4 regions of the Streptomyces sp. NPDC091281 genome follow, and region 1 is predicted to be linked to each of the others. Evidence: riboswitches for the same ligand, from Rfam matches in the RefSeq annotation. Region 1 holds a riboswitch; each other region holds the start of a gene.
What was found. Region 1 has a riboswitch for cobalamin ahead of metE (5-methyltetrahydropteroyltriglutamate--homocysteine S-methyltransferase). Riboswitches for the same ligand answer to the same signal wherever they lie in the genome.
Positions count from the first base shown of each region.

Region 1 (6,866 bases):
GAGGGCGGTGAGGTCCAGGGCGGGTTCGCCCGGCCGGTAGGCGATGCCGTGGCCGCCGCCGAGGTCGAGTTCGGGCAGCACCAGCCCGTGCTGGCGGTGCAGCCGCGACATCAGGCCCACCATGCGGCGTACGGCGGACAGATAGGGCTTGACCTCGGTGATCTGCGAACCCAGGTGGCAGTGCAGGCCGGTGAGGACCAGCTGCGGCTGGTCCAGTATCCGGGCGATGGCGTGCTGGGCGTAGCCGTCGGCGATGGAGAGGCCGAACTTCTGGTCGTCGGTGCCGGTGCGGATCTTCTCGTGGCCGCCCGCGGCGACGCCGGGCACCACCCGGACCATGACCCGCTGACGGCCCCCCGGCCCGACGGCCGCGGCCAGGCGGGCGATCTCCGAGGGGCTGTCGATGACGATCCGGCCGACGCCGAGGCGCAGGGCGGTGGCGAGGTCGTGCGGCGACTTGGCGTTGCCGTGCAGGACGATCCGCTCGGGCGGGAAGCCCGCGGTGACGGCGAGTTCCAGCTCGCCCGCGGAGCAGACGTCGAGGCCGAGGCCCTCCTCGTCGATCCAGTGGATCATCGCCCGGCACAGGAACGCCTTGGCGGCGTAGAGGACGTCGGCGTCGGGGAACGCGTCGCGGTAGGTGCGGCAGCGGTCGCGGACCTCGTGCTCGTCGAGGACGTAGACGGGGGTGCCGAAACGGTCGGCGATCTCGGTCAACGCGACCCCGCCGACGGCGAGTTCGCCGGGCCGGGGCTCGGTGGTGGAGGCGGGCCACACCGACCGCTCGGCGGCGGTGGAGACGGCACGGGCGGTGGCGGGGGCGGTCGTGGGAACGGCGGGGACGTGCGCGGTGGTCATCGGTCGTCCTCCCCTCAGCCGATCCGGGACACGAGCGCGGGGACCGGAGCGGGGCCGGCCGTGCGGTCGGGGGCGGGCGCGGGCCGCTCGGCCGCGGGGGCGGGCGCGGACGGCGCCGGGGCGGGGGCCGAGGATGCCGGGGCGGGGGCGGAGAGCGGCGGGTCGACCGTCACCGTGGTGACGCCGAGCGGGGCGGTGAGGGCGCGCAGCGCGGGTTCGGCGAGCCGGATCCACGGCTGGCCGGTGCCGAGGGTGGCGGCGAGCCGGGCGGCGCTGGTGAAGCCGACGGCCGTACGGGCGCCGAGCGGGGTGCGGAAGAGCCGGGTGACGTTCCCGGCGGGGCCCGGCCGGACCGGGACGTAGAGGGGTCCGGCCGGGGTCCGTTCGCAGGGTTCGGGGTCGTCGCCGCACAGGGGTGCTGCCATGGGATGCCTCCTGAGGGGCCCGGGGACCGGTGGTCCGCGGGTCCGGGGGTGGTTCGGGGAACCTGGTCGTGGTTCCCGGCAAGGACGCTATGCCCGCCCGGCCCGCCGCCGGGACCCGTCCTGACGCGACGCTGACGCGGTGAGCGCCGTCCCTGACGGATCACTGACGGCGCGGGGGCGGGCCGGAGCGGCGCCCGTACCGCGTCAGAGCCAGTCGCGGTGCTTGAAGACGACGTACAGGCTGACGCACACCAGGGCCATCAGGGCGACGGCGAAGGGGTAGCCGAGGGTCCAGTGCAGTTCGGGCATGTGGTCGAAGTTCATGCCGTAGACCGTGCCGATGAGGGTGGGGGCGAAGAGGATGGCGGCCCAGCTGGAGATCTTCTTGATCTCGTTGTTCTGGGCGTGGCCCGCCTCGGCGAGCGCCTTCATCTCCTCGTTCTGCGCCTGGGTGACGAGGGTGGCGTTGACGGTGAGGATGTCGCCGAGCATCTGCCGGAAGCCGTCCACGCGTTCGGCGACGGTGGTGGCGTGGTCGGCGACGTCTCGGAGGTAGCGCTGGAGTTCCTCGCTGGTGCCGTACTTGGCGAAGCCCGCCTCCAGGCCGCGCATGATGGTGAGCAGCGGGCGGGTGGCCCGCTGGAAGTCGACGACCTCGCGGGAGAGCGCGTAGATGCGGCGGGAGACGTTGGGGTCGCCGCCGAACACCTCGGACTCGATCTCGTCGATGTCGTTCTGGAGTCCGGCGACGACGGGCGCGTAGCCGTCGACGACCGCGTCGAGGATCGCGTAGAGCACGGCCTCGGGGCCCAGGGCGAGGAGGTCGCGGTCGTTCTCCAGGCGTTTGCGGACGGCGCCGAGGTCGGGGGCCTGGCTGTGCCGGACGGTGAGGACGAACTCGGGGCCGACGAAGATGTGGATCTCGCCGAAGTCGACCTCCTCCGTCTCGTCGAGGTAGCGGGCGGAGCGCAGGACGACGAAGAGGGTGGTGCCGTAGCGTTCCAGCTTGGGGCGCTGGTGGGCGACGATCGCGTCCTCCAGGGCAAGTTCGTGCAGCCCGAACCGTTCGGCGGCCTGGCCGAGCTGTTCCGGGGAGGGCCGGTAGAGGCCGATCCAGGCCATCGTGCCGGGCTCGCCGGGCAGCCGGGCGTAGATCTCGGCGAGGTCGGCGGGAACGTCCAGGCGGCGGCCGTCGCGGTAGACGGCCGCGTCGACGAGGCTGCGCTCCAGGGGTTCGCGCGGCGGCTCGGCGTCGGTCCAGGGGTCCATGGAGCGTTCGGGCGCGGGGTCGGTGTCGGGGTCGTCGCCGCGGGGGTGACCGGCGGACCGCAGGGGCCACTTCCCGGCGCGGGACGCGCGCGCTCGCCAGTCGGACATGGGCGCACCTCCTGGTGGGACGGCGTGACCGAGCCTAGGTGCTGCGGCGGGGGCCCGCGACGGCACACGGCCGGGCGCGGTACGGGTGCACGGCCGGGGCGTGCTGTTCCCGGTGGGGGCCCGGTTCAATCCCGTGGCACGGGTGGGTCAGGTCACCATCCGAATGGTGGACGTGACGCAGCGCACGGTACGGGGGCGCCGTAGGGTGGGCGGCGCAGCTGGTTCGCCCCGTCCGCCAGGCGGGATGCGTCGTAAGAGGGAACCCGGTGGGAATCCGGGACTGCCCCGCAGCGGTGAGCGGGAACGACCGCCGTCATACGCACTGGACCCTCGGGGGTCCGGGAAGCGACGGCCACTAGGTGTCCCCCGGTGTTGTCCGGAGGGCGTGCCCGCGAGTCCGAAGACCTGCCCGTTGCCCGTACGCGAACCCTCGCGCACGGACATCCCGGTGACCTCGTGGGCGGGTCGGCGTACAGAGCAGACGGACGACCGCGCCGTGCCGCGCGGGGTCGGACCCGTCCGCTCCGTCACCCCTTCGCGCTCTCGTCCCGCCACCGGGATCTCAGGGATTCGTCTCGCGAAGGAGATCTCCGTGACCACCAAGCCCGCAGCCGCGGCAGCACGGGCCACCGTGTACGGCTACCCCCGTCAGGGTCCGAACCGGGAGCTGAAGAAGGCCGTCGAGGGCTACTGGAAGGGCCGCGTCACCGCCGACGCCCTCCGGGCCACCGCCGCCGACCTGCGCCGCGACACCTTGCGGCAGCTCGCCGACGCCGGCATCGACGAGGTGCCCACCGGTCACTTCTCGTACTACGACCACGTCCTCGACACCACCGTCATGGTCGGCGCGGTCCCGGCCCGCCACCGGGCCGCCGTCGACGCGGACGCCCTGGACGGCTACTTCGCCATGGCGCGCGGCACCCAGGACGTCGCGCCGCTGGAGATGACCAAGTGGTTCGACACCAACTACCACTACCTGGTGCCCGAGCTGGGTCCGGACACGGAGTTCACGGCCGACTCCGCCAAGCAGGTCGCCGAGCTGGAGGAGGCCCTCTCGCTCGGCCTCGCGGCCCGCCCGGTCCTGGTCGGCCCGGTCACCTACCTGCTGCTGGCCAAGCCCGCGCCCGGGGTCCCCGCCGACTTCGAGCCGCTCACCCTCCTCGACCGGCTGCTGCCGGTGTACGCCGAGGTCCTCGCCGACCTGCGCGCCGCGGGCGCCGAATGGGTCCAGCTCGACGAGCCCGCCCTGGTGCAGGACCGCACCCCGGCCGAGCTGAACGCCGCCACCCGCGCCTACCGTGACCTCGGCGGTCTCACCGACCGCCCCAAGCTGCTCCTCGCGTCCTACTTCGACCGGCTCGGCGAGGCCCTGCCCGTCCTGGCCAAGGCCCCGGTGGAGGGCCTGGCGCTGGACTTCACCGAGGCTGGCGCCGCCCAGCTCGACGACCTCGCCGCCGTCGGCGGACTGCCCGGCAAGCGGCTGGTCGCGGGCGTCGTCAACGGCCGCAACATCTGGATCAACGACCTGTCGAAGTCGCTCGCCACCCTCGGCACCCTGCTGGGTCTCGCGGACCGGGTCGACGTGGCCGCGTCGTCGTCGCTGCTGCACGTGCCGCTCGACGCGAGCGCCGAGCGCGACATCGAACCGCAGATCCTGCGCTGGCTCGCCTTCGCCCGCCAGAAGACCGCCGAGATCGTCACCCTCGCCAAGGGCCTCACCAGCGGCACCGACACCATCGCGGGCGAACTCGCCGCCAACCGGGCCGCCCTCGCCTCCCGCGCGAACTCGCCGATCACCCACGACCCGGCCGTCCGCTCCCGCGCCGCCGCGGTCACCGACGCCGACGCCCGCCGCTCCCAGCCGTACACCGAACGCGCCGCCGCCCAGCGCGCCCACCTCGGGCTGCCGCTGCTGCCGACGACGACCATCGGCTCGTTCCCGCAGACGGGTGAACTGCGCACCGCCCGCGCCGATCTGCGCGCGGGCCGCATCGACACCGCCGGGTACGAGGAGCGCATCAAGGCGGAGATCCGCGAGGTCGTCTCCTTCCAGGAGAAGACCGGCATCGACGTCCTCGTGCACGGCGAGCCCGAACGCAACGACATGGTGCAGTACTTCGCCGAGCAGCTCACCGGCTACCTCGCCACCCAGCACGGCTGGGTGCAGTCCTACGGCACCCGCTACGTCCGCCCGCCGGTCCTGGCCGGGGACATCTCGCGGCCCGAGCCGATGACCGTGCGCTGGACGTCGTACGCGCAGTCCCTCAGCGACCGTCCCGTCAAGGGCATGCTAACCGGGCCCGTCACCATGCTGGCCTGGTCGTTCGTCCGTGACGACCAGCCCCTCGGCGACACCGCCCGGCAGGTCGCCCTCGCCCTGCGCGACGAGGTCGGCGACCTGGAGACCGCCGGCACCTCGGTGATCCAGGTCGACGAGCCCGCGCTGCGCGAGACGCTGCCGCTGCGCGCCGCCGACCGGCCCGCCTACCTCGACTGGGCCACCGAGGCGTTCCGCCTCAGCACCGCGGGCGTCCGCCCGGACACCCAGATCCACACCCACATGTGCTACGCCGAGTTCGGCGACATCGTCCAGGCCATCGACGACCTCGACGCGGACGTCATCAGCCTGGAGGCGGCCCGCTCGCACATGCAGGTCGCCCGCGAACTCGCCGCGCACGGCTACCCCCGCGAGGCGGGACCGGGCGTGTACGACATCCACTCGCCGCGGGTGCCGAGCGCGGAGGAGGCGGCGGAGCTGCTGCGGACCGGACTGAAGGCGATCCCCGCCGAACGGCTCTGGGTCAACCCGGACTGCGGCCTGAAGACCCGCGGCTGGCCCGAGACGCGGTCCTCGCTGGAGAACCTGGTCGCGGCGGCCCGCACCGTCCGCGAGGAACTGCCCACGAGCTGACCGGTCACCGTGGGCCGGGGGTCCGGGGCGTGTCGCACGCTCCGGACCCCCGGCCGCGGTCTCAGCCGTCCCGGTTTCAGTCGTCCCGTCTCAGTCGTCCGTCTCCGCCATGGGGACGCAGAGCACGGGCACCGGGGACAGGTGGAGCAGCTTGTGCGGGGTGGAGCCGAGCAGCGCGCCGCGCACCGGGCTCTCGCCCCAGCTGCCGACGACGATGACCCGGCCGCCGTGCCGTTCGGCCGCGTCCAGGAGGGCCTGGGCGGGCTTCTGGTCGATCACCTCGACCGTCGCCGGGACCCCGGCCGCCTCCGCCTCCGCCACGGCGTGCTGGAGGGCGACCCGGCCCGACTCGCGCAGCGCCTGGAGGTGGCTGCGGTACTCCTCGCCCATGCCGCCGGGCGCCGCCGCGCCGTAGACCAGCACCAGCGGCTCGTCGAAGGCGGCGGCGGTCTGGACGGCGACGCGCAGGGCGCGGACCGCGCCCGGGGACTCGTCGTAGCCGAGGATCACCGACATGTCAGGACTCCTTGCCGTGCACGAGGTCGGGGTCGGCCACGCCGGGGCGCTCCGACCAGAACGCGGGCGCCCGCAGCCGCCACACGATCATGATGATCACGCCGGCCAGGGCGATGCCGATGCCGATGACCAGCGGCGGGCCGACGCCGAACCAGGAGGTCCCGGTGTAGGAGTTGGCGGGGTCGGCCATGTCCTGGACGGACTCGACGAGCAGCCAGGCCAGCAGTCCGGCGCCGACCAGCGGGCCGAGGCCGATGAGCAGGAAGTGGTGCAGGCTCTCGGTGAGGTGGCGGCGGTAGTAGACGGCGCAGGCCACACCGGTGAGGGCGTAGTAGAAGGCGATCAGCAGGGACAGCGCGGTGAGCGAGTCGAACAGGGCGTTCTCGCTGATCTGGTTGACGACGACGTACCAGGCGATGGCGATGGCCGCGACCCACCAGGTGCTGACGTCGGGGGTGCGGAAGCGCGGGCTGATGTGGGCGAAGTGGCGGGGCAGCGCCTGGCGGCGGGCCATCGACAGGGCGGTGCGGGAGGCGGGGATGATCGTGGTCTGGGTGGAGGCGAGCGCCGAGGTGGACACCGCGACCAGCACGATCCAGTCCCAGCCGCCCAGCGCCTGGTTCGCGAGGAGCGCGAAGACGAACTCCTCCTCGTCGGCGTTGTCGGCGAGGAACGCCGGTCCCGCGTAGGCGACGACGGCGAACGCCACGGACACGTACGTGACGAGCAGGACGACGGTCGACCAGATCGCGGCCTTGCCGGGCGCGGTGGCGGGGTCC
Region 1 covers NZ_JBIVUY010000003.1:474,494-481,359, forward strand. The annotation lists gene lysA (diaminopimelate decarboxylase) at 1-858, opposite strand, end outside; gene ACIQPQ_RS10195 (SAV_915 family protein) at 873-1,283, opposite strand; gene ACIQPQ_RS10200 (magnesium and cobalt transport protein CorA) at 1,488-2,660, opposite strand; cobalamin riboswitch at 2,913-3,067, shown strand; gene metE (5-methyltetrahydropteroyltriglutamate--homocysteine S-methyltransferase) at 3,253-5,571, shown strand; gene ACIQPQ_RS10210 (universal stress protein) at 5,662-6,087, opposite strand; gene ACIQPQ_RS10215 (APC family permease) at 6,089-6,866, opposite strand, start outside.

Region 2 (6,866 bases), on a different contig from region 1:
TGCACCGAGCCGTTGGCCTCGCGCAGCGCCTCACGGGTGCGGGCGTCCCACACGCCGAGGTCCTTCAGCTCCTGCACCAGGTAGGAGTTGACCTGGAGGAACTCGCCGGACAGCGTCTCGCGCTTGAACAGGTTGGACACCTGCGGCTCGATGCACTCGTACACGCCCGCGATGGACGCGATGGTGGCGGTCGGCGCGATGGCCAGCAGCAGCGAGTTGCGCATGCCGGTGGCGGCGATCCGCTCGCGCAGCGCCGCCCAGCGCTCGGGCCAGGTGAACTCGAAGCCGTAGTGGTCGGGGTGGAGCACACCGCGGGCGGTGCGGGTCTTCTCCCAGGCGGGCAGCGGGCCGTTGCGCTCGGCGAGGTCGGCGGACGCCTCGTAGGAGGCGAGCATGATCCGCTCGGCGATCCGGGTGGACAGGGCGCGCGCCTCGGGGGAGTCGAACGGCAGCCGCAGCTTGAAGAAGACGTCCTGGAGGCCCATCGCGCCCAGACCCACCGGACGCCAGCGGGAGTTGGAGCGGCCCGCCTGCTCGGTCGGGTAGAAGTTGATGTCGACGACCCGGTCGAGGAAGGTGACCGCGGTGCGCACGGCCTCGTCCAGCCGCTCCCAGTCGATGTCGCCGCCGGTCACGAACGCGCCGAGGTTGACCGAGCCGAGGTTGCAGACCGCGGTCTCGCCGTCGTCGGTTACCTCCAGGATCTCCGTGCAGAGGTTGGAGGAGTGGACGACGTGTCCGGCCTCGGCCGTCTGGTTGGCGGTGCGGTTGGCGGCGTCCTTGAACGTCATCCAGCCGTTGCCGGTCTGCGCGAGGGTGCGCATCATGCGGCCGTACAGCTCACGGGCCGGGATGGTCTTCCTGGCGAGGCCGTCCGCCTCGGCCTTGCGGTAGGCGGCGTCGAACTCCTCGCCCCACAGGTCGACCAGGTCGGGCACGTCGGCCGGGGAGAACAGCGACCACTGCTCGTCGGCGTTGACGCGGCGCATGAACTCGTCGGGCACCCAGTGCGCGAGGTTCAGGTTGTGCGTACGGCGGGCGTCCTCACCGGTGTTGTCCCGCAGCTCCAGGAACTCCTCGATGTCGGAGTGCCAGGTCTCCAGGTAGACCGCGGCGGCGCCCTTGCGCCGCCCGCCCTGGTTCACGGCGGCGACGGAGGCGTCCAGCGTCTTGAGGAACGGCACGATGCCGTTGGAGTGCCCGTTGGTGCCGCGGATCAGCGAACCGCGGGAGCGGATGCGGGAGTAGGACAGGCCGATGCCGCCGGCGTGCTTGGAGAGGCGGGCCACCTGGTGGTAGCGGTCGTAGATGGAGTCCAGCTCGTCCTTGGGGGAGTCGAGGAGGTAGCAGGACGACATCTGGGGGTGCCGGGTGCCGGAGTTGAAGAGGGTCGGGGAGGACGGGAGGTAGTCCAGCCGGCTCATGAGCCCGTAGAGCGCGGCGACTTCGTCCAGGGCGCGCACCGAGTCGTCCTCGGCGAGTCCGGCGGCGACGCGGAGCAGGAAGTGCTGGGGCGTCTCGACGACCCTGCGGGTGTGCGGGTGGCGCAGCAGGTAGCGGCTGTGCAGGGTGCGCAGGCCGAAGTAGCCGAAGCGGTCGTCGGCGGCGGGGTCGATCAGCGCGTCGAGCCGGGCCGCGTGCAGCCGGACGAAGGCGTCGGTGCGGTCGGCGATGAGGCCCTCGCGGTGGCCGACGGCGACCGAGTCGGTGAAGGTGGTGACGCCCTGGGAGGCCGCCTCGGCGCGGATGCTGATGGTCAGCAGCCGGGCCGCCAGCCGGGAGTAGGCGGGGTCCTCGGCGATGAGTCCGGCGGCCGCCTCGGTGGCCAGCTCGCGCAGCTCGGCCTCGTCCGCCCGCGCGGACCGGCCGCGCAGCGCGGCGGCGGCGACCCGTCCGGGGTCGGCGTCGGGGAGGTCGGCGGTCAGCTCGGTCAGGGTCCGCAGCAGTGCGGTCCCGGGACCGTCGGTCTCCACCTGGACTGCTGAAGCCGGTTCGGCTGGCGCGATGGTCACTGGGGGCTCTCCCTCGCTCGGCGGGGGCCTGGCGGAGGGCAGGGGGCAGCACACGAGCGCGCACGGCGTCGCGTCCACCGGCCCACTCCGCGAGACCCGGACGTCAGGCACCCGCACCGGACGGTTCGGGTGCGCTGCCGGCAGGTCCTCGGACTGACCACGCGTGCGGAAACACGCAAGTACACCGTTGCGGGACAGTTCCGGATTCGCACCGGATTCCCCTGCGGCGACAGCGAGCACGAGCATACATCTTGTGTCGCCCTGTCGCGCCAGCCCCAGATGTTGTGTCGGGGTGGCTCCGCAGCGTCAACGGGCCGCCGAAGCATAGTGCTTACGGCGGCCCGTCGGCGTGTCTGTCCAGGGGTGGCGCGGAAGGTGTCGGCAAAACGCCAGGGGTGGCGCCCGCGCCCGGTCGCGCTAGTGCGAGGAGCCCGCCGTGGCGGGCGGCAGCTCCACCTGGACGCCGGGGTCGCCGGAGTCCGCGGTGTAGTCCTCCGGGCGGGTCTCGTCGACGCCCTCGGGGGCCTTCAGCGCCTTCAGGACGAAGGTGAGGACCACCGTGACGGCCAGGTTCAGCACGAACGCGGTGAGGCCGATGTAGCCGATCTCACCGATGCCGGGGATCTCCTTCGACGAGCCGCCGAAGTGCTTCTGCGTCGGCGAGGCCACGCCGTACGCGGCGACCGTGCCGTAGACCATGCCGACCGCCCAGCCCGCGAGCAGCGCCCAGCGGTGGAACCAGCGGGTGAACAGGCCGCCCACCAGCGCCGGGAAGGTCTGGAGGATCCAGATGCCGCCCAGGAGCTGGAAGTTGATGGCGACCGTCTTGTCCATGGTCAGCACGAAGACCAGCGCGCCCACCTTCACCAGCAGCGAGACCAGCTTGGAGACCCGGGTCTCCTCCTTGGGCGTCGCGTCGGGCTTGATGAAGTCCTTGTAAATATTGCGGGTGAAGAGGTTCGCCGCCGCGATGGACATGATCGCCGCCGGGACCAGCGCGCCGATGCCGATCGCCGCGAAGGCCACGCCCGCGAACCAGTCGGGGAACATGTCCTCGAAGAGCTGCGGGATGGCGAGCTGCCCGTTGGACACCTTCACCCCGGCCGCGATCGCCATGAAGCCCAGCAGCGCCAGCAGGCCCAGCATCAGGGAGTACAGCGGCAGGATCGTGGTGTTGCGGCGGATCACCTCGCGGCTGCGCGAGGAGAGCGTCGCGGTGATCGAGTGCGGGTACATGAACAGCGCCAGCGCCGAACCCAGGGCGAGCGTGGCGTACGTCCACTGCCCCGCCTCGGCCGGGACCAGGGCGCCGCGGGGCGCGCCGGTCGCCGGGTTGGTCTGCGCGAAGGCGTCGCCCGCCTTGGCGAAGATGTCGTCGAACCCGCCGAGCTTGATCGGGATGTAGATGATCGCCACCGCGATCACGAGGTAGATCAGCGTGTCCTTCACGAACGCGATCAGCGCGGGTGCCCGCAGCCCCGAGGAGTAGGTGTACGCGGCCAGCACGCCGAAGGCGATCAGCAGCGGCAGGTCCTTGACGAACCAGTTGGTGTCCTCGCCGCCGCCCACGCCCATCACGTCCAGCACCGCCTGGATGCCGACGAGCTGGAGCGCGATGTACGGCATGGTGGCGAGGATGCCGGTGACGGCGACGGCCAGCGACAGCCCCTTGGAGCCGAACCGGCCCCGCACGAAGTCCGAGGTGGTGACGTACCCGTGCCTGTGCGACACCGACCACAGGCGGGGCAGGAAGGTGAAGATCAGCGGGTAGACCAGGATCGTGTAGGGCACGGCGAAGAAGCCCGCCGCCCCGGCCGCGTAGATCGCCGCGGGCACGGCGACGAAGGTGTACGCGGTGTAGAGGTCGCCGCCGAGCAGGAACCAGGTGACCCAGGTGCCGAACGACCGGCCGCCGAGGCCCCATTCGTCGAGGCTGTGCTCGTTCTCGGCCTTGCGCCAGCGCGCGGCGAGGAAGCCCATGACCGTGACGGCCAGGAAGAAGAAGATGAAGACGGCGAGCGCGACGCCGTTGACGCCGTCGTTCACTCGGACGCACCGTCCTTCGGCTGCGGGGCGGTGTCCGGTCCGGTGCCGGGGGCGGGCCGGGCGGCGCCGTGGCGGGCGCGCTGGTCACGCCGCCAGAGCTGGTGGGCGAGCACGGTCAGCAGGGTGGACAGCAGCACCCACAGCATCTGGTACCAGTAGAAGAAGGGGATGCCGATGAAGGCCGGGTCCGTCTTGGCGTAGGACCCGACCCAGAGCATCGCCACGAAGGGCGCGAACAGACACAGGCCGATGACGACGCGCAGGGGCGTCACCACCGGCCTGGCCGGGACTTGTGGGGGTGTGGACACAGGGCGGCTCCGTCCCTCGCTGATCACTTCGGTCGCAGGTGCAACGCGCAGCGAAATGTAGGTGACGGAAAAACCCAGGGGAAGACCTCTCCCGTGGATCGGTCCTCAAACCCGGAAACGCCCGGTTCCACGGAATCTCCCCGGACCGCGGAACAGGGGCTTTCACGGAACGGCCCAATTCCCCAGGAATTACGGGAACCGCTCAGCACGGTTGAGCGATCGGGGCGGCGGAAGACCCCGGAAAACCCCTCCGGGCCGCTCGGAAAACCTCCCCGGACCGCCCGGCCGCCCGGACTCGCCCCGGCCGCTCAGTCCGTCGGCCGCTTGAGGCGGGCGACGAACTTGTACCGGTCCCCCCGGTACACCGACCGCACCCATTCCACCGGCGCGCCGTCCTTGTCCAGCGAGTGCCGGGACAGCATCAGCATCGGCAGGCCCACGTCGGTGCCGAGCAGCCCGGCCTCGCGCGGGGTGGCGAGCGAGGTCTCGATGGTCTCCTCGGCCTCGGCGAGGTGGACGTCGTACACCTCTGCGAGGGCGGTGTAGAGGGACGTGTACTTGACGAGGGACCGGCGCAGGGCCGGGAAGCGCTTCGCGGAGAGGTGGGTGGTCTCGATGGCCATCGGCTCCCCGTTGGCCATGCGCAGCCGCTCGATGCGCAGCACCCGCCCGCCCGCGGTGATGTCGAGCAGCCCGGCGAGCCGGTCGTCGGCCGTGATGTACCCGATGTCCAGGAGCTGCGAGGTGGGTTCGAGGCCCTGGGCCCGCATGTCCTCGGTGTAGGAGGTGAGTTGGAGGGCCTGGGAGACCTTGGGCTTGGCGACGAAGGTGCCCTTGCCCTGGATGCGCTCCAGCCGTCCCTCGACGACGAGTTCCTGGAGCGCCTGGCGCACGGTGGTGCGCGAGGTGTCGAACTCGGCCGCCAGGGTCCGCTCGGGCGGGACCGGGGTGCCGGGCGACTGGGTCTCCGTCATGTCGAGCAGATGCTTCTTCAGGCGGTAGTACTTGGGCACGCGCGCGGTACGGACGGTCGCCCCACCCTCGTTCTCCGCACTGCTGACCTCGGTGCTCATGTCCTGCCTTCCCGGCTCCTGATGCCGTCGAGGCCGACTCCCCGCCGGCCGCGGCTCAATCGTGGCACGGGTTCGTGGGCCAGGTGCCGCCCGCGGGACCTCCGCGGTGACCTCGCGCGCTCCGTGATCTCCTCTGTATACCTCTGAGGCCTTCGTTGGTCTAGTCCAGCACGTGCGGGCCGTGCGCGTGGTATGCCCCGCGCGCAAGCCTTTTTCGGGGCCCGGTGAATTGAAAAGTCCCTGCATATCGCGGTCCCGTAACGGACGCTTCAACCCCCGTTTCACACCCTTGACAGCCCAATTGGTCTGAGCCAAGCTCCCGGTACTGGTCTACACCATTGGTCCAGGTCCTGGCCCCACGGACGGTACGCGTTGACGCTCGACCGCGGCGGGGAGGCAGGGGGGTTTGTGGCATCCCTGAGGAGGGTTGGCGTGAAGCGCAAGCTGATAGCCGCGATCGGTATCGCGGGCATGATGGTCTCCATCGCGGCGTGCGGGGACGACAAGGACAGCGGGGGCTCGGACAAGGGCTCCGAGGCCAAGGAACTGACGGTCTGGCTCACCGTCGACGCGCAGAACAACTGGCCCGACCTGGTCAAGGCCGCCGACGCGGCCGTGCAGAAGAAGCACCCCGGCCTCAAGGTCACCCACGAGTACTACGGCTGGCCGGACAAGAACGCCAAGCTCGACGCGGTCCTCGCCACCGACAAGGCCCCCGACGTGGTCGAGATGGGCAACACCGAGATGCTCGGCTACATGGTGAAGGGCGCCTTCGCCCCGCTGGACGCCGGCAAGTTCGACAACTCCTCCGCCTGGCTGGACGGCCTCAAGGCCTCCGTCACCTACGAGGGCAAGACCTACGGCGTGCCGTACTACGCCGGTGGCCGCGTCGGCAACTGGCGCAAGGACGTCTTCGCCTCGGTCGGCGTCAAGGCCGCCCCGAAGACCTACGCCGAGCTGACCGCCGCCCTGGACAAGGTCCAGAAGAAGGAGGGCGACAAGTTCAGCGCCTGGTACCAGCCGAGCCGTGACTGGTACGCCGCCATGTCCTTCGTCTACGACGCGGGCGGCTCCATCGCGACCGAGTCGGGCGGCCAGTGGAAGGCCAACCTCTCCTCGCCCGAGTCCCTCAAGGGCCTCAGCGAGTACAAGAACATCGTCGACAAGTACATGCACGGCGACAAGACCAAGGACGAGTCCGACCGCTACCTCGTCTACGGCCAGGGCAAGTCCGGCATGATCTTCGGCGCCGCCTGGGAGGGCGGGACGTCCGAGGCGCCCGAGAACGACAAGACGGGCAAGCTCAAGGGCAACCTGGAGAACTTCGTCATGCCCGGCCCGTCCGGCAAGAACATCCCGGTCTTCCTCGGCGGCTCCGACCTCGCCGTCCCGGTCAAGTCGGACGCGCAGGACCTCGCCGCCGAGTG
Region 2 covers NZ_JBIVUY010000002.1:625,032-631,897, forward strand. The annotation lists gene ACIQPQ_RS07295 (ribonucleoside-diphosphate reductase subunit alpha) at 1-2,012, opposite strand, end outside; cobalamin riboswitch at 2,134-2,271, opposite strand; gene mctP (monocarboxylate uptake permease MctP) at 2,430-4,058, opposite strand; gene ACIQPQ_RS07305 (DUF3311 domain-containing protein) at 4,055-4,366, opposite strand; gene ACIQPQ_RS07310 (GntR family transcriptional regulator) at 4,675-5,439, opposite strand; gene ACIQPQ_RS07315 (extracellular solute-binding protein) at 5,872-6,866, shown strand, end outside.
Region 2: linked by a shared signal. The riboswitch ahead of ACIQPQ_RS07295 (ribonucleoside-diphosphate reductase subunit alpha) and the one ahead of metE (5-methyltetrahydropteroyltriglutamate--homocysteine S-methyltransferase) in region 1 are both predicted to bind cobalamin.

Region 3 (6,866 bases), 380 kb from region 1:
CATGCGAGTCATCGTGGCACGGGGCCTGACGGAGGCGTTCGGATGAGCGGCACCCCCGCCGGTGAATCCGGCGCGTCCACACCGAGCGGCCCCGCGCCCGGTCCCGCCGAGGACGCCTCCACCGTCCTGCTCAGCACCACCGGCCGGACCGCGCGCATCGTCCTCAACCGGCCCCGCGCCCTCAACGCCCTCGACCACGCCATGGTCCGCCGTATCGACGCCGCCCTCTCCGCCTGGGAGCAGGACCCGGCCGTGGAGGCCGTCGTGATCAGCGGTGCGGGGGAGCGCGGGCTGTGCGCGGGCGGCGACATCCGGGCCATCCACGACGACGCCCGCGACGGCGACGGCTCCGCCGCGGCCGCGTTCTGGCGCGACGAGTACCACCTCAACGCCCGTATCGCCCGCTACCCCAAGCCCTACGTCGCCCTCATGGACGGCTTCGTCATGGGCGGCGGCGTCGGCGTCTCCGCGCACGGCAGCGTCCGCGTCGTCACCGAGCGGTCCGTCGTCGCGATGCCGGAGACCGGCATCGGCTTCGTGCCCGACGTCGGCGGCACGCACCTGCTCGCCCTAGCCCCCGGCGAACTCGGCACCTACCTCGCCCTGACCGGCGCCTACCTCGACGCCGGGGACGCCCTCCTCACCGGTCTCGCCGACCACTACGTCCCCTCCGACGCGCTCGGCGCCCTCACCGACGACCTCGCGGCGCTCCCCGTGCGCGATGCCCTCGCCCGGCACGTACGGCCCGCTCCGGACGGGGAGTTGGTCCGGGACCGGGAGTGGATCGACGCCTGTTTCGCCGCCGACACGGTGGAGGAGATCATGCGGCGCCTCCTCGCCCACGGCGGCCCGGCCGCCAAGGAGACCGCCGAGACCCTCCTCACGAAGTCCCCGACCTCCCTCAAGGTCACCCTGGCCGCCCTGCGCCGGGCCCGCCGCCTCGGCCCGCTGGAGCGGGTCCTCGACCAGGAGTACCGCGTCTCCTGCGCCGCCCTGGCCACCCACGACCTCGTAGAGGGCATCCGCGCCCAGGTCGTGGACAAGGACCGCGACCCGCACTGGTCCCCGGCGACCCTCGCCGAGGTCACCGACGCCGACGTGGCCCGCTTCTTCGCCCCGCTCGGCGACCGCGAACTCGGCCTCGCCCCGGCCGGACCCACCGAGGAGGAGGCCTGGTGAGCGCCGTCGTCGCCTTCGTCGGACTCGGCCACATGGGCGGCCCGATGGCCGCCAACCTGGTGAAGGCCGGACACCGCGTCCGCGGCCACGACCTCGTCCCGGACGCCCTCGCCGCCGCCGTCACCGCGGGCGTCGAGGCCGCCGCCTCCGCCGCCGGGGCGGTCGCGGACGCCGACGTCGTCGTCACCATGCTGCCCGCCGGACGGCACGTCCTCGGGCTGTACGACGAGATCCTCGCCGCCGCCCGCCCCGGCACCCTCTTCGTCGACTGCTCCACCATCGACGTCGCCGACGCCCGCACCGCCCACGAACGGGCCGTGACGGCGGGGATGCGGGCCCTGGACGCCCCCGTCTCCGGCGGCGTGGTGGGTGCCGAGGCCGCCACTCTCACCTTCATGGCGGGCGGCGGCGACGCGGAGTTCGCCGAGGCCCGGCCCCTGCTGGAGGCCATGGGCCGCCGGGTCGTGCACTGCGGCGGCCCCGGCGCCGGACAGGCCGCGAAGATCTGCAACAACATGATCCTCGGCGTCTCCATGATCGCCGTCAGCGAGGCCTTCGTCCTCGGCGAACGCCTCGGCCTCTCCCACCAGGCGCTCTACGACGTGGCCTCCGCCGCGTCCGGGCAGTGCTGGGCGCTCACCGTCAACTGCCCCGTCCCCGGCCCCGTTCCGGCCAGCCCCGCCAACCGCGACTACCGGCCGGGCTTCGCCGCCGCCCTCATGGCGAAGGACCTCGGCCTCGCCGCCGACGCCGCCCGCGCCACCGGCACCGACACGGAACTCGGGCGCCGGGCGGCTGAGTTGTACGCGGCCTACGCCGAACAGGTCGGTGCCGCCGAGGACTTCTCCGGCATCGTCCGCACCATCCGCGACCGGGGAGAGGAGCGCACCGCATGACGGGCGTACGGGAGAGCGACGGGGCGACCGGTGGTCCGGCGGGGGAGTACGAGACGATCCGGGTCGAGCGCGAGGGCCGTACCGCCCTGATCACGCTGGACCGGCCGAAGGCCCTCAACGCGCTGAACCTGAAGGTCATGGAGGAGGTCGTGGCCGCCGCCGAGGCCCTGGACCGGGACCCGGAATGCGGCTGTGTCGTCATCACCGGCTCGGAACGGGCCTTCGCGGCCGGGGCCGACATCAAGGAGATGGCCGACCGCGACTACCTCGACATGTACCTCACCGACTGGTTCACCGCCTGGGACCGCCTCGGGCAGCTCCGCACGCCGACGGTCGCGGCGGTCGCCGGGTACGCGCTCGGCGGCGGCTGCGAACTGGCCCTGCTCTGCGACATCGTGCTCGCCGCCGACACGGCCGTCTTCGGCCAGCCGGAGATCAAGCTCGGCGTCATCCCCGGCATCGGCGGCTCCCAGCGCCTGACCCGCGCCGTCGGCAAGGCCAAGGCGATGGAGCTGTGCCTCACCGGCCGCACCATGGACGCAGCCGAGGCCGAACGCGCCGGACTCGTCTCCCGGATCGTCCCCGCCGACGCGCTGCTCGGCGAGGCACGCGCCGTCGCCGCGACCGTCGCCGGGATGTCCCTGCCGGTGGCGATGATGGCGAAGGAGGCCGTCGGCCGCGCCTTCGAGACGACCCTCGCCGAGGGCGTCCGCTTCGAACGCCGCCTGTTCCACGCGGTGTTCGCCACCGCCGACCAGAAGGAGGGCATGGCCGCCTTCACGGAGAAACGGCCGCCCGTCTTCCGCCACCGGTAGGCCCCGCGGCGCGCCCCCGGCGCAGGCCGGGCGGCGCGCCGGTAAGGGTTCGGTGTGAGGGGCTCCCCGGCGGGGGTCCGGCCCTTGGCCAGGACCTCCGCCGGGGAGTACCGTCCCGTCCGGTATCGACGACGGACACGGAAGCCGGTGGAAATCCGGCACGGTCGCGCCACTGTGAACGAGCCGCCCCACCGCGGGCCGCCCGTGAGTCAGACCCTTGGCCGTCGTCCTGTGCACCACCGAGATGGGACGCGAACTCCCAGAGGAGGCCCCGCCATGGCGCAGCATGTCGCCCCGCCCGCCAGCACCCCCGCCGTACCGGCCCGACTGCCGCTGAGGGACATCGCGCCCTGGGCGGTCTTCTTCGGCGTCCTGATGCTGGTGCTGCTGTACTTCGTCGGCGCCGAGCAGGGTGCCACCGCCGTCGTCTCCGGCGAGGACGTCCACGAGTGGGTGCACGACGCCCGCCACCTGCTCGGCTTCCCCTGCCACTGACGAGGGGCGCCGCACTTCCATGAACTCCGCGATCGTCCGTAACCTCCTCGTCCGCGGCATGCTCGCCGGCCTCGGTGCCGGTGTCCTCGCCCTGGTCGTCGCCTACTTCCTCGGCGAGCCGAACGTCGACAGCGCCATCGGCTTCGAGGAGTCCCACGCCCCCGCTCACGAGCACGAGGTCGAACTCGTCTCGCGCGGCCTCCAGTCCACCGCGGGCCTGGCCACCGGCATCCTCGTCTACGGGGTCGCCTTCGGCGGCATCGCCGCGCTCGCCTTCTGCTTCGCGCTCGGCCGCGTCGGCCGCTTCGGCCCCCGCGCCACCGCCCTGCTGCTGTCGGGCGCCGCGTTCGTCGCCGTGTACGCGGTGCCGTTCTTCAAGTACCCGGCGAACCCGCCCGCGGTCGGCGACCCCGACACCATCGCCCGCCGCACCACCCTGTACTTCCTGATGATGGTGCTCAGCGTGCTGCTCGCGGTCGCCGCGGTGATCGTCGGCAAGCGGCTCGCCCCCCGGCTGGGCACCTGGTACGCCACCGTCGCCGCGGTGGCCGGTTTCCTCGTCGTGATCGGGCTGGCGTACGCCTTCCTGCCCACGGTGAACGAGGTGCCCGGCGACTTCCCGGCCGCCCTGCTGTGGCGGTTCCGGCTCTCCGCCCTCGCCCTCCAGGCCACGCTGTGGGCCGGATTCGGCCTCGTCTTCGGCGAACTCGCCGAACGCCTGATCCACCCCCGGCCGGCCGCGGTTCCCGCGGGCGCGGCGGCTGCCTCCCCGCAGTGAGCCGACCGAGCCGTCCGGCACGACGGGAGGGCCCGCGGAACCGTCCGCGGGCCCTCCCGCGTTCTCCCGGTGACCCCGCCGGACCGACTCCGTCACCGGCACGGCACTTCAGGACGGGCAGGACACCATGCGCGAACGACCGGGCCGATTAGCCACGGACCCCGACCGCGGAGACTTCGACCGCGGGGACGGGACCGGCGGCGAGGAGCGCAGGAGGAGCCGAGTGAGCCGACAACCCCAGCCGCGCCGCATCACCCTCGGCGGTCGCGAGGCGGTCGCCCTCACCCCGGAGGAGTACGCCCAACTCGTCGCCAGCCGACGGCAGATCGGCGGCCAGAGCGCCCGCGTCCGGGTGCTCGGTGAACAGGTGCGGCGCACCGACCGCCTCCTGCGGGAACTGGAGACCCTGGTCGCCGCACCCGGCGAGGGCTGCACGCACCCGCCGGACCCCGACCCCGCCCCCGGCTGCCTGCGCTGCGCCGTGGCCGACCTGCTCCGCCGCCACCGGGACACCGGCCGCTGAACTCCCGTACGCGCGGGACCGGTCCGTACGAGCGGCCGGGATCGGCCTGTCCGGGCGGCCGGGTCAGTCCGTGGCCGTGTTCGTGGTCGCGTCGAGCGGACGGCCGAGCCGCAGGTTCCAGCGCCCGGACCGCCCGCTGACCTCGGTCGCCGTCAACGGCGCCACGTCCAGCCGCCAGAACGCCTCCACGGGCGCCCCCACCACCCGCACCACCACGGCCCGTACGACGTCCGGCTCGACCACCGCGACCGTACGGCCCTCGCCCGCCGCCGCGTCCAGCCACACGGCGACCCGGTCGCACAGGTCCCGTACGGACTCCCCGCCGTGCGGCGCCGACGCGGGGTCCGCGAGCCAGCGGGCCACCGCCTCCGGCTCCGCCGCGCCGACCTCGGCCAGCGTCAGGCCGCGCCACCGGCCCACGTCCAGCCCCGCCAACCCGGCCGCCACGGAGGCCTCCTGGACGTCGAGACCGAGCGCCGCCGCCGTCTGACGGCACCGCGCCGACGGCGACGTCACCACGCGCGTACCGCCGGGCAGCGACCCGGCCGCCGCGCGGGCCCGCGCCGCCCCGGCGGGCTCGATCGACGCGCCGTCGTCGAAACGGACCTCCCGCAGCGAGGCGTTCATCGCGGGCGGGACGAAGGTGACACGGCTGGTCACACGCGTACTCCTGACGGGAGGGAGACAGAGAACGGCGAGCGGGCCACGGTGCTCACGGGGTGCGCGCCTCCACCGGGTACGGCACGTACGTCCGCCGGTCGGGGTCGACGGCGAGGCGTCCTCCGGCCGGGGGCCGGGCGCGCTGCGCGCAGTCGCGGCGTTCGCAGATGCGGCAGCCCAGGCCGATGGGTGTGGCCGCGCGGGGGTCGTCGAGGGCGATGCCCTCGGCGTAGACGAGGCGGTGTGCGTGCCGTAGTTCGCAGCCCAGGGCGATCGCGAACTCGGCGCGCGGCGCGTGGTGCCCGAATCCGCCGCGGGTGATGGTGCGGGCGATCCAGAAGTACCGTTTCCCGTCGGGCATCTCGGCGACCTGGGTGAGTATCCGGCCGGGCGCGGAGAACGCCTCGTACACGGTCCACAGCGGGCAGGTGCCGCCGAGGCGGGAGAAGTGGAAGTCGCTCGCGGACTGGCGTTTGGAGATGTTCCCGGCCCGGTCGACGCGTAGGAACGAGAAGGGTACGCCCCGGCGGCCGGTGCGCTGGAGGGTGCTGAGCCGGTGGCAGACGGTCTCGAAGCCGACGCCGAACCGGGCCGACAGCAGCTCGACGTCGTAGCGCACCTCCTCGGCCGCCGCGAGGAACGTGCCGTACGGCATCAGGAGGGCGCCCGCGAAGTAGTTCGCGAGACCGATGCGGACCAGGGCGGGCGACTGCGGCGAGGTGAGTTCCTGCGCGCCGTCGGCGAGGGCGCGCAGGAGGGGGCCGTGCTCCAGCAGGGCCAGTTGGGTGGCGAGCTGGAAGGCGCGCTGCCCGTCGCTGAGCCAGGGGGACAGGAACAGCAGCCCGGAGTCCGGGTCGTAGCGGCGGGCGTCGGCGGAACGGCCCGCGGCGGCCCGCACCACACGGACGCCGTGCCGCTCGGCCAGCCGGGCGGTGAGCGGGTCGGCGGTCCGGCCCGGCCGCAGGTCCAGGGCCTCCGCGAGCCGTTCCGCCTCGGCGTCCAGCGGCTCGAAGTGGTTGTGGTGGGCGTAGAAGAAGTCACGGACCTCGTCGTGCGGATCACCCGGCGGCAGCGGCATCCCGTACGGCGCCGGAGCCCCGCCCGCACCGGCACCGGTGGCCGCACCGTGCGCGGAGGCCGTGGGGTCGGGTGAGGCGAGGGCCGCCGTCTGGTCGGCGGCGTCCCGGTAGCGGCGGTGCAGGGCCACCAGGGCGCGGGCGATCTCCGGGTGGTCGCGGGCCGCCTCGGCGATCTCCTCCGGGGCGGGCGGTGCCGTCCCGCACGCCTCGTCGGCGAGCGCGGCCCGCAGATCGGTGGCGAGCCGGTCCTCGTCGGCGTCGGAGAAGAACTCCGCGTCGACTCCGAAGACCTCCGCGATCCGCAGCAGCACCGACGCGGTGAGCGGGCGCCTGCTCTGCTCGATCTGGTTGGCGTAGCTGGTGGAGATGCCCAGCGTGCGGGCCAGGTCGACCTGGTTCATGCCGTGCTCGCGGCGCAGCCGGCGCAGCCGGGCATGGGCG
Region 3 covers NZ_JBIVUY010000003.1:91,855-98,720, reverse strand. The annotation lists gene ACIQPQ_RS09355 (acyl-CoA dehydrogenase family protein) at 1-46, shown strand, start outside; gene ACIQPQ_RS09350 (enoyl-CoA hydratase/isomerase family protein) at 43-1,179, shown strand; gene mmsB (3-hydroxyisobutyrate dehydrogenase) at 1,176-2,075, shown strand; gene ACIQPQ_RS09340 (enoyl-CoA hydratase) at 2,072-2,890, shown strand; adenosylcobalamin (AdoCbl) riboswitch at 3,018-3,119, shown strand; gene ACIQPQ_RS09335 (CbtB-domain containing protein) at 3,167-3,385, shown strand; gene ACIQPQ_RS09330 (CbtA family protein) at 3,405-4,163, shown strand; gene ACIQPQ_RS09325 (hypothetical protein) at 4,387-4,686, shown strand; gene ACIQPQ_RS09320 (histidine phosphatase family protein) at 4,750-5,346, opposite strand; gene ACIQPQ_RS09315 (short-chain fatty acyl-CoA regulator family protein) at 5,399-6,866, opposite strand, start outside.
Region 3: linked by a shared signal. The riboswitch ahead of ACIQPQ_RS09335 (CbtB-domain containing protein) and the one ahead of metE (5-methyltetrahydropteroyltriglutamate--homocysteine S-methyltransferase) in region 1 are both predicted to bind cobalamin.

Region 4 (6,866 bases), on a different contig from region 1:
GTCGCCAGCCGGTCGTCCGGCCACTTCTCCAGCGCCCCGAGGTCCGTGGACGGCAGGTCGTCCGGCACGGTCCGCAGGTAGGTGAGCGGCGCGATCGCCGTGCAGTAGTCCTTGTCCTCGTAGGCGGCGGCGACGGTCGTGTAGTACGTCCGCATGCGCGACGGCACCTTCGCGGCGGCCCGCGAGCCGGGGTGGTCGGCGCGCAGGTCCTCGTAGTCCCGCAGGGCGCGGCGGTAGTCGGCGCGGCCGCTGCTGAAGTCGGTGCGGCCCGCCTTCGCCACCAGCGCGTCGGCCTCGTCGAGCCGGTCGAGGAGCATCTGCTCGGTCGCCTCGTCCTTGGCGTCGCCGTAGAGCACGACACCGCCCGCGGGCACGGCGAGCAGCACCAGGCCGAGGATCAGGGCGATCGGTGAGCGCGGGATCAGGGCGCGGCTGCGCAGGCCCACGACGGCGCCGTGCGCCGCCGCCGCGATCAGGACCGCGACGTAGAGGACGAGCCAGCCCGTCGGCACGCCGTCCGGGTCGGCGGGCAGCGCCACCAGGAGCAGCACGATCGTGGCCACCCAGCACACGGCGGCCAGGAGCCAGCGCCGGACCAGGAGGTAGCCGAGGCCGAGGCCGCTCAGGTTGAGCGCGGCGACGGCGGCGGCACGCGCCGCGTCCGGGGGCTCGGCCGGCGCGGGCGGGGCGGGCGGGCCCCAGATCTGGACGGGCGGCGGTCCGGGCGGCATGGGCGGCATGGCGAAGCCGGGGCCCTGTGCGGGGGCCGGTGCCGGTCCGGCGGCTGATCCAGGTGCGGGTGCGGGTGTCGGTGCAGGTCCTGGGGGTGGCGGCGGTGTCTGTGCCGGTCCCGTGGCCGGGTCCGGGCCGGACGCCGGGCCGGGTCTCGCCGCGTCCCCCGCTCCCGTGCTGTCCCCCGCCGCTGATCCCGGTCCCGACCCGTGGTCGTGCGGGCCGTACTGATCCCCGGACATCGCTGTCCTCCCCCATTGCCGACGCCGTCGCAACAGCGCCTGATCCCCTCGGACTTGGAAGTGTAAGGGCGGGAAGGACGGGCCGACAGGGGCGGCGGGGTCGATGACCGGTTCGAGTGCCGGGCGGGTCGCCCACCGCCTCCTCGCCGTGGGCGGCGCGGCACCGTCAGGGAGTCGGGATGCCCGCCGGACGACGTGCCGGGCGGCCCAGCCGTACCGGTACGCCGGGGGAGTACAGGACGCTGACCGGGGCCCCGGCCGGTGCGGGGAGCCCGGCGGCGGCGATGAGGTCCTCCTCGCAGACGAGGAGGTCCGCGCGGTACAGGGGCCAGCGCGGATGCTGGTTCGCGAGGTAGGCGGCACCGCCGAAGAAGGCGTTGTGCATGCCCCAGCGGGCGGTCAGGAAGTGCTCCAGCGCGGTCGGTTCCCCGATCCGCTCACCCCGCCGCACCACGATCCGGCTGGACGCCCCGCGCGGCCCCGGCCAACGCCGGGCACTGCGGTAGGCGACCGTGTCCCCGTCGGCGCGCACGCTCATCCGCGCCCACAGGTACGGCAGCCGGAACCCGGCCCGCCCCATCAGCACCGGGATCAGCCGGGAGGCGTCCATCGACCGGAACACCACCCCGCGCCGCCCGTCCGCGTCCACCGAGTACAGCCGCACGTTGGTCTCCGGGAACGACCCGAGGTACGGCACCCCCGGCAGCCCCAGCCAGCCGACCCGGTGCATCCGGAACGCGACGAGCCCGACGTACGTCCGCCCCTCGTGGACGTCCGGCACCGTGCCGCGCGGCAGCAGCGGCGCCACCGTCTCCGGGGCGACGGCCCAGTGCACGAAGCACAGGTCGAGCCACTGCTGCGTGAGCAGGGCCGTCCTTATGGGACCGGGGGCGTCGGGTGTCACTGCGGCGGGCGGCTGCACCGCGCCAGCATCGCAGACGGCACCCCCGGCGGCGGGACGCGGCCCCAGGGCACCCCGGAGCCGGGACCGCGCCGCGCTCCTTCCGGTCCTCCGGCTCAGCTCTCGGCCGGGAGCGGGGGAGCCGGGCGCGGCGCGATCAGCGCGGCCAGGTCCTCCGGGCTGCGGGGGCCCGCCTGGGGGTCGGCGAGCAGGCCCTGGGAGGTGAGGAGGCGCCCGACCGCGACGCCCCACGGCAGGCGCAGGCCCGCCTCCCGCAGGAGATCGGTGCGGGCCAGCGCGTCGGGGGCCGGGGCGGTGTGCGCGCCGGACGGGGTGAGCAGGGCCGCGTCGTCGGCCCAGCGCAGGGCCAGGTCGACGTCGTGGGTGGCCATCACCACCGTCGTACCGGCCGCGCGCAGCCCGTCCAGGGTGGCGAGCAGCCGCTCCTGCCCGTCGGGGTCGAGCCCGGCGGTCGGCTCGTCGAGGATCAGCACCCGCGGCCGCATCGCCACGGCGCCCGCGATCGCGGTCCGCTTGCGCTGGCCGTACGAGAGCAGGTGCGTCGGCCGGTCGGCGAGCGCGGTGATGTCCAGCGCGGCAAGCGCCTCCTCGACCCGGCCGCGCACCTCGGCGTCCGGAAGCCCCAGGTTCAGCGGACCGAACGACACGTCCTGCGCGACCGACGCCGCGAACAGCTGGTCGTCCGGGTCCTGCACCACCAGCTGCACGGACGTCCGCAGCCGGGTCAGCCCCTTGCGGTCGTACGTCACCGGCCGCCCCTCGACCGCGAGGGTGCCGGTGCGGGGGCGCAGGCCGCCGCTGAGCAGCCGCATCAGCGTCGTCTTGCCGCTGCCGTTGCGGCCCAGCAGCGCCAGGGCGCGCCCCCCGCGCACCGTGAAGTCGAGACCGTCGAGCACGACCGGGCCGTCCTCGTACGCGAACGACGCACCCCGCAGGGTGACCAGCTCGCTCATGACAGGGGACCTTCCAGGACGAGAGTGAGGGCGACGAGGGCCAGCAGCAGCCCGGCGCTCAGCACCGTGAAACGGACGGAGACCCGGGCCTCGGGCACCAGCACGCGCAGCGTCCCGTCGTAGCCGCGCCCGGCGAGACCCGTCTGGAGCCGCGCCGCGCGGTCGAAGGCGCGGACGAACGCGGTCGCGCCGAGCCCGGCCAGCGACCGCCACTCAGCGGCCCGGCCGGTGTGCCCGAGCCGGGCGGCCTGCGCCTGACGGATGCGCCGCACCGAGTCCAACAGCAGAAAACTCATGCGGTACGTCACCAGCGCCACGTCCACCACCGGCGCGGGCACGCCCGCCCGCACCAGGCGCGGCAGCAGGTCGGACATCGGCGTGGTGAACGCGAACAGCAGCACGCCCAGCGAGGCCGCCGACGTGCGCAGCATCAGCTCCCCGGCCCGCAGCGGGCCCCCGTCGGCGAGGGAGACCAGGCCGTCCGGCCCGCCCACCTGCACCAGCAGGGTCACCGCGCCGGTCGCGCAGAACCCCAGCGGGACGCGGTACGCCCGCCACAGCCGGCGCGGCGGGACGCCCGCCGGGCCGAGCAGCACGGTCAGCGCCGTCAGCAGGACGAGGGCCGCCCCGGGCCACGGCGGCAGCGAGATCGCGAGCAGGGTCAGCCCCAGCCCGAGCACGGCCTTGTCCACGGGATGGCGGCGGCGCCAGCGACTGCTGTGCGCCGCCGCGTCGATCGGCAGCACCGGGACTCAGACCCGTCCCCGCGCGGACCCCTCGCCCTCGGCGAAGCCCTCCGGCGCCCCTTCGGGTCCGTCGGCGCGGGCCAGGGCGCGGGCCTCACCCTGCCTGCGGCCCCGGTGGACGCCGAAGTAGTAGGCGAGGACGCCCGCGCCGAGCGCCGCCTGCACGGCGAACAGCGCCGACTCGATCTCCCCGGACGGCGGCTCGTACAGCGGGGTGAACCACGGCTCGTAGTCCGGCTCGATCTCGGTGATCGCGGTCTCCGCCTCGGCGTCGGCGCCGACGAACGGCTCCTCCTTGTGGTCGCCGAGCCCGAGGGCCAGCGGCAGCACCGCGAGGGCGAGGACGGCGAGCAGCAGCAGGAGGTTGGTGCGGTTGTTCCGGTTCAGCTTCGGGTTCGGGCTCATCGGGCCACCGCCTCCGTGGTGTTCTTCGCCGCGCCGCGTCCGCCGCCGGTCACCAGCACGCCCAGCCGGGTCAGTTCGCCCTTGCTGGACTGCACCAGCAGCCGCATCACGAGCACGGTCAGCAGGCCCTCGCTCACGGCGAGCGGGATCTGCGTGACGGCGAAGATGGAGCCGAACTTGCCGAGCGCGCCCAGGAACCCGGTGCCGGGGTCGGGGAACGCCAGTGCCAGCTGCACGCTGGTCACGCAGTAGGTGGACAGGTCGGCGGCGAACGCGCCCAAGAACACGGCCGGCATCAGCGGGACCCCGAACCGCTTCAGCAGCCGGTAGACGCCGTAGCCCGCCCACGGGCCGACGATGGCCATGGAGAAGACGTTGGCGCCGAGCGTGGTGAGCCCGCCGTGCGCGAGCAGCAGCGCCTGGAAGAGCAGGGTGATCGTGCCCAGGACGGCCATGATCGGCGGGCGGAACAGGATCGCGCCGAGGCCGGTGCCGGTCGGGTGGGAGCAACTCCCGGTGACCGACGGCAGTTTCAGCGCGGACAGGACGAAGGTGAAGGCCCCGGAGGCGCCGAGCAGCAGGGTGCTCTCGGGGTGCTCCCTGACCTCACGGGTGAGTGACCGGACTCCGTGGACGACGAACGGCGCCGACGCGACGCCCCAGGCGACCGCGTGCGCCGGAGGCAGAAATCCCTCGGCTATGTGCATGGCTTGGCAGACCCTCTCCAGCACCTCGTGGATGGTTGACGCGCCCTGGCCGGTCTCCTGGCTGACGGGTGACACCGCCCGTGCTCCGCCTTCCCGGGTCCGAGGACCCAGTGGCTGCCCGTGAGGGCCGGAGCCGGACTTCCCGATCACAGTGGCGAGGGCCGCACCGGCATCACACCGGATTTCCCGTTCACCAAGGCGTCGTGACAGTAGTGCCAGTACAGGGGCGGTGACAAGCGGCACCGGGGGGCGCGCCCACGGCGGGCGGGGGTCTCACGCACCGGCGTGGCCGCGGGCGCGGGGAGCCGTCCCGCGCCCGTCGTGTGTCCGTCGGGGAAGGCGGCTCAGCGGCCGTGCCAGTCGAGGCAGAGGACGAGGGCGTCGTCGTCGGGGACCGGACGGCCGCGGTGGCTGGTCAGTTCGCGCAGCACGGCGCGCGGCACCTCGGCGGCGGGCAGCAGCCGGGTGGCGGAGATGGCGCGGGCGAGCGCCGCGTCGCCGTACGCCTCGCCGCCGGGGGAGGCGACCGCGTAGACGCCGTCGCTCACGAACACCAGCCGGTCTCCGGGCTGCACCTGGAACTCCTGGGCCACGTAGTCGGTCTCCTCGAACATGCCCAGCGGGAGCTGCGCGTCGAAGTGGACCCGCTCCACCACCCCGTCGCGCAGGCGCAGCAGTTGCGGGGAGCCCGCGTCCACGACGCGGGCGCGGCCGGTGGCCGTCTCGACGTCCAGCATGAGCACGGAGAGATAACTCCGGCCCCGGTAGTGGGCGTAGACCGCCTGGTCGGCCAGGGCCGCCTGGTCGGCGAGCGGGATGCCCGCGCGGCGCGCGTTGCGCAGCGCGTTGACGGCGAGGCTCGTCAGCAGCGAGGCCTCCGTGCCCTCGCCCATGCCATTGGTGACGTACAGCGTCAGCCGGTCGGCCGCGGCGGACCAGTCGAAGTTGTCGCCGTGGATGGCGTACGCGGGCTCCAGCTGGGCGCCCAGCTCGTACTCGGGGAAGGAACAGGAGCGGCCGGGCAGCAACTGCCACTGGATCTCCGCGGCCAGGGTCAGCCGGTCGCGGCGCCGGGCCCGCAGATACAGGTCGGTGTCGCGGTCGGCGACGACCACCTCACGGCCCAGCACCTCCGCGATCTCCCGCAGTTCGTCCAGCGGCGCCGACGCGTACTCCTGGTCCGGCAGGTCCACCGACAGCACGCCCAGCCGGTCACCGCGCACCGACACCGGCAGATGCACCCGCACCAGCCCTTCCTCACCGCGCAGGGGCTGCACGAACGGCTCCTGAGACCCGAACGCCCGCCCGGCCGGGCTGTTGTGCACCGACGGGACGTCCGACGCGCCTTCCGCCCCGCCGACCGCGGGTCCGGCGCTCCCGACGCCTTCCGGGCTCTCCGTATTCTCTGGGTTCTCTGCGTCTTCTGTGTTCTCTGCGTGTTCGATGCTCTCCGTGTTCTCGGGCGCGAACACCGGTTGCAGGGTGGTCAGGCTGTAGTCGGCCATGAACAGCTCCACGGCGCGCGCCCCGTACTGCTCGGCCAGGGCGCGACGGAGCGCGTCCAGCAGCTCGTGCGGCGCCGCCGTCCGTACGGCGCGCTCTGTGGTCTCGAATCTCTTCACGACGGTGATGCACCGATCCTTCGTGGTGGGTCGGCCCGTGAGCCGGAGGTGTCCGCCGGGACCCGTCGGACACCCGCCGCTCGTCGGGCGGGGGTTCGGAAACGCGTGCCCTAGTACGCTGGCGGTCGCCCCAGCGCCTGCGAGAGTGTGACCGTGACTGCCTTCCGTGACCGGCCGGACCCCGACGAGGTGGCACGCGTGACCTCGACGGCCGCCGAGCTGCTGGAAGTGCTGTGGGGCCGCGCCTCGACCGCTCCGGCGTCCGCGTCCCAGCTGCGGGTGCTGCTGATCCTGGAGCACCAGGACGGCATCAACCTGCGCACACTGGCCGACTCGCTGGCCTCCACCCCGCCCTCGACGAGCCGCCTCTGCGACCGTCTCCAGGCCGCCGGGTTCGTGGAGCGCGTGGTCAGCCCCGCCGACCGGCGCGAGGTGCACCTGCACCTCAGCGCCCGCGGCAGGTCCTTCCTCGCCGACCTGCGGGTGCGCCGCCAGCGGGAGCTGCGGACAGTCCTGGCGCGCATGCCCGCCGGGCAG
Region 4 covers NZ_JBIVUY010000009.1:22,292-29,157, forward strand. The annotation lists gene ACIQPQ_RS23270 (hypothetical protein) at 1-731, opposite strand, end outside; gene ACIQPQ_RS23275 (YqjF family protein) at 1,141-1,896, opposite strand; gene ACIQPQ_RS23280 (energy-coupling factor ABC transporter ATP-binding protein) at 1,992-2,849, opposite strand; gene cbiQ (cobalt ECF transporter T component CbiQ) at 2,846-3,595, opposite strand; gene ACIQPQ_RS23290 (energy-coupling factor ABC transporter substrate-binding protein) at 3,602-4,000, opposite strand; gene ACIQPQ_RS23295 (energy-coupling factor ABC transporter permease) at 3,997-4,707, opposite strand; cobalamin riboswitch at 4,737-4,942, opposite strand; gene ACIQPQ_RS23300 (PP2C family protein-serine/threonine phosphatase) at 5,052-6,329, opposite strand; gene ACIQPQ_RS23305 (MarR family transcriptional regulator) at 6,477-6,866, shown strand, end outside.
Region 4: linked by a shared signal. The riboswitch ahead of ACIQPQ_RS23295 (energy-coupling factor ABC transporter permease) and the one ahead of metE (5-methyltetrahydropteroyltriglutamate--homocysteine S-methyltransferase) in region 1 are both predicted to bind cobalamin.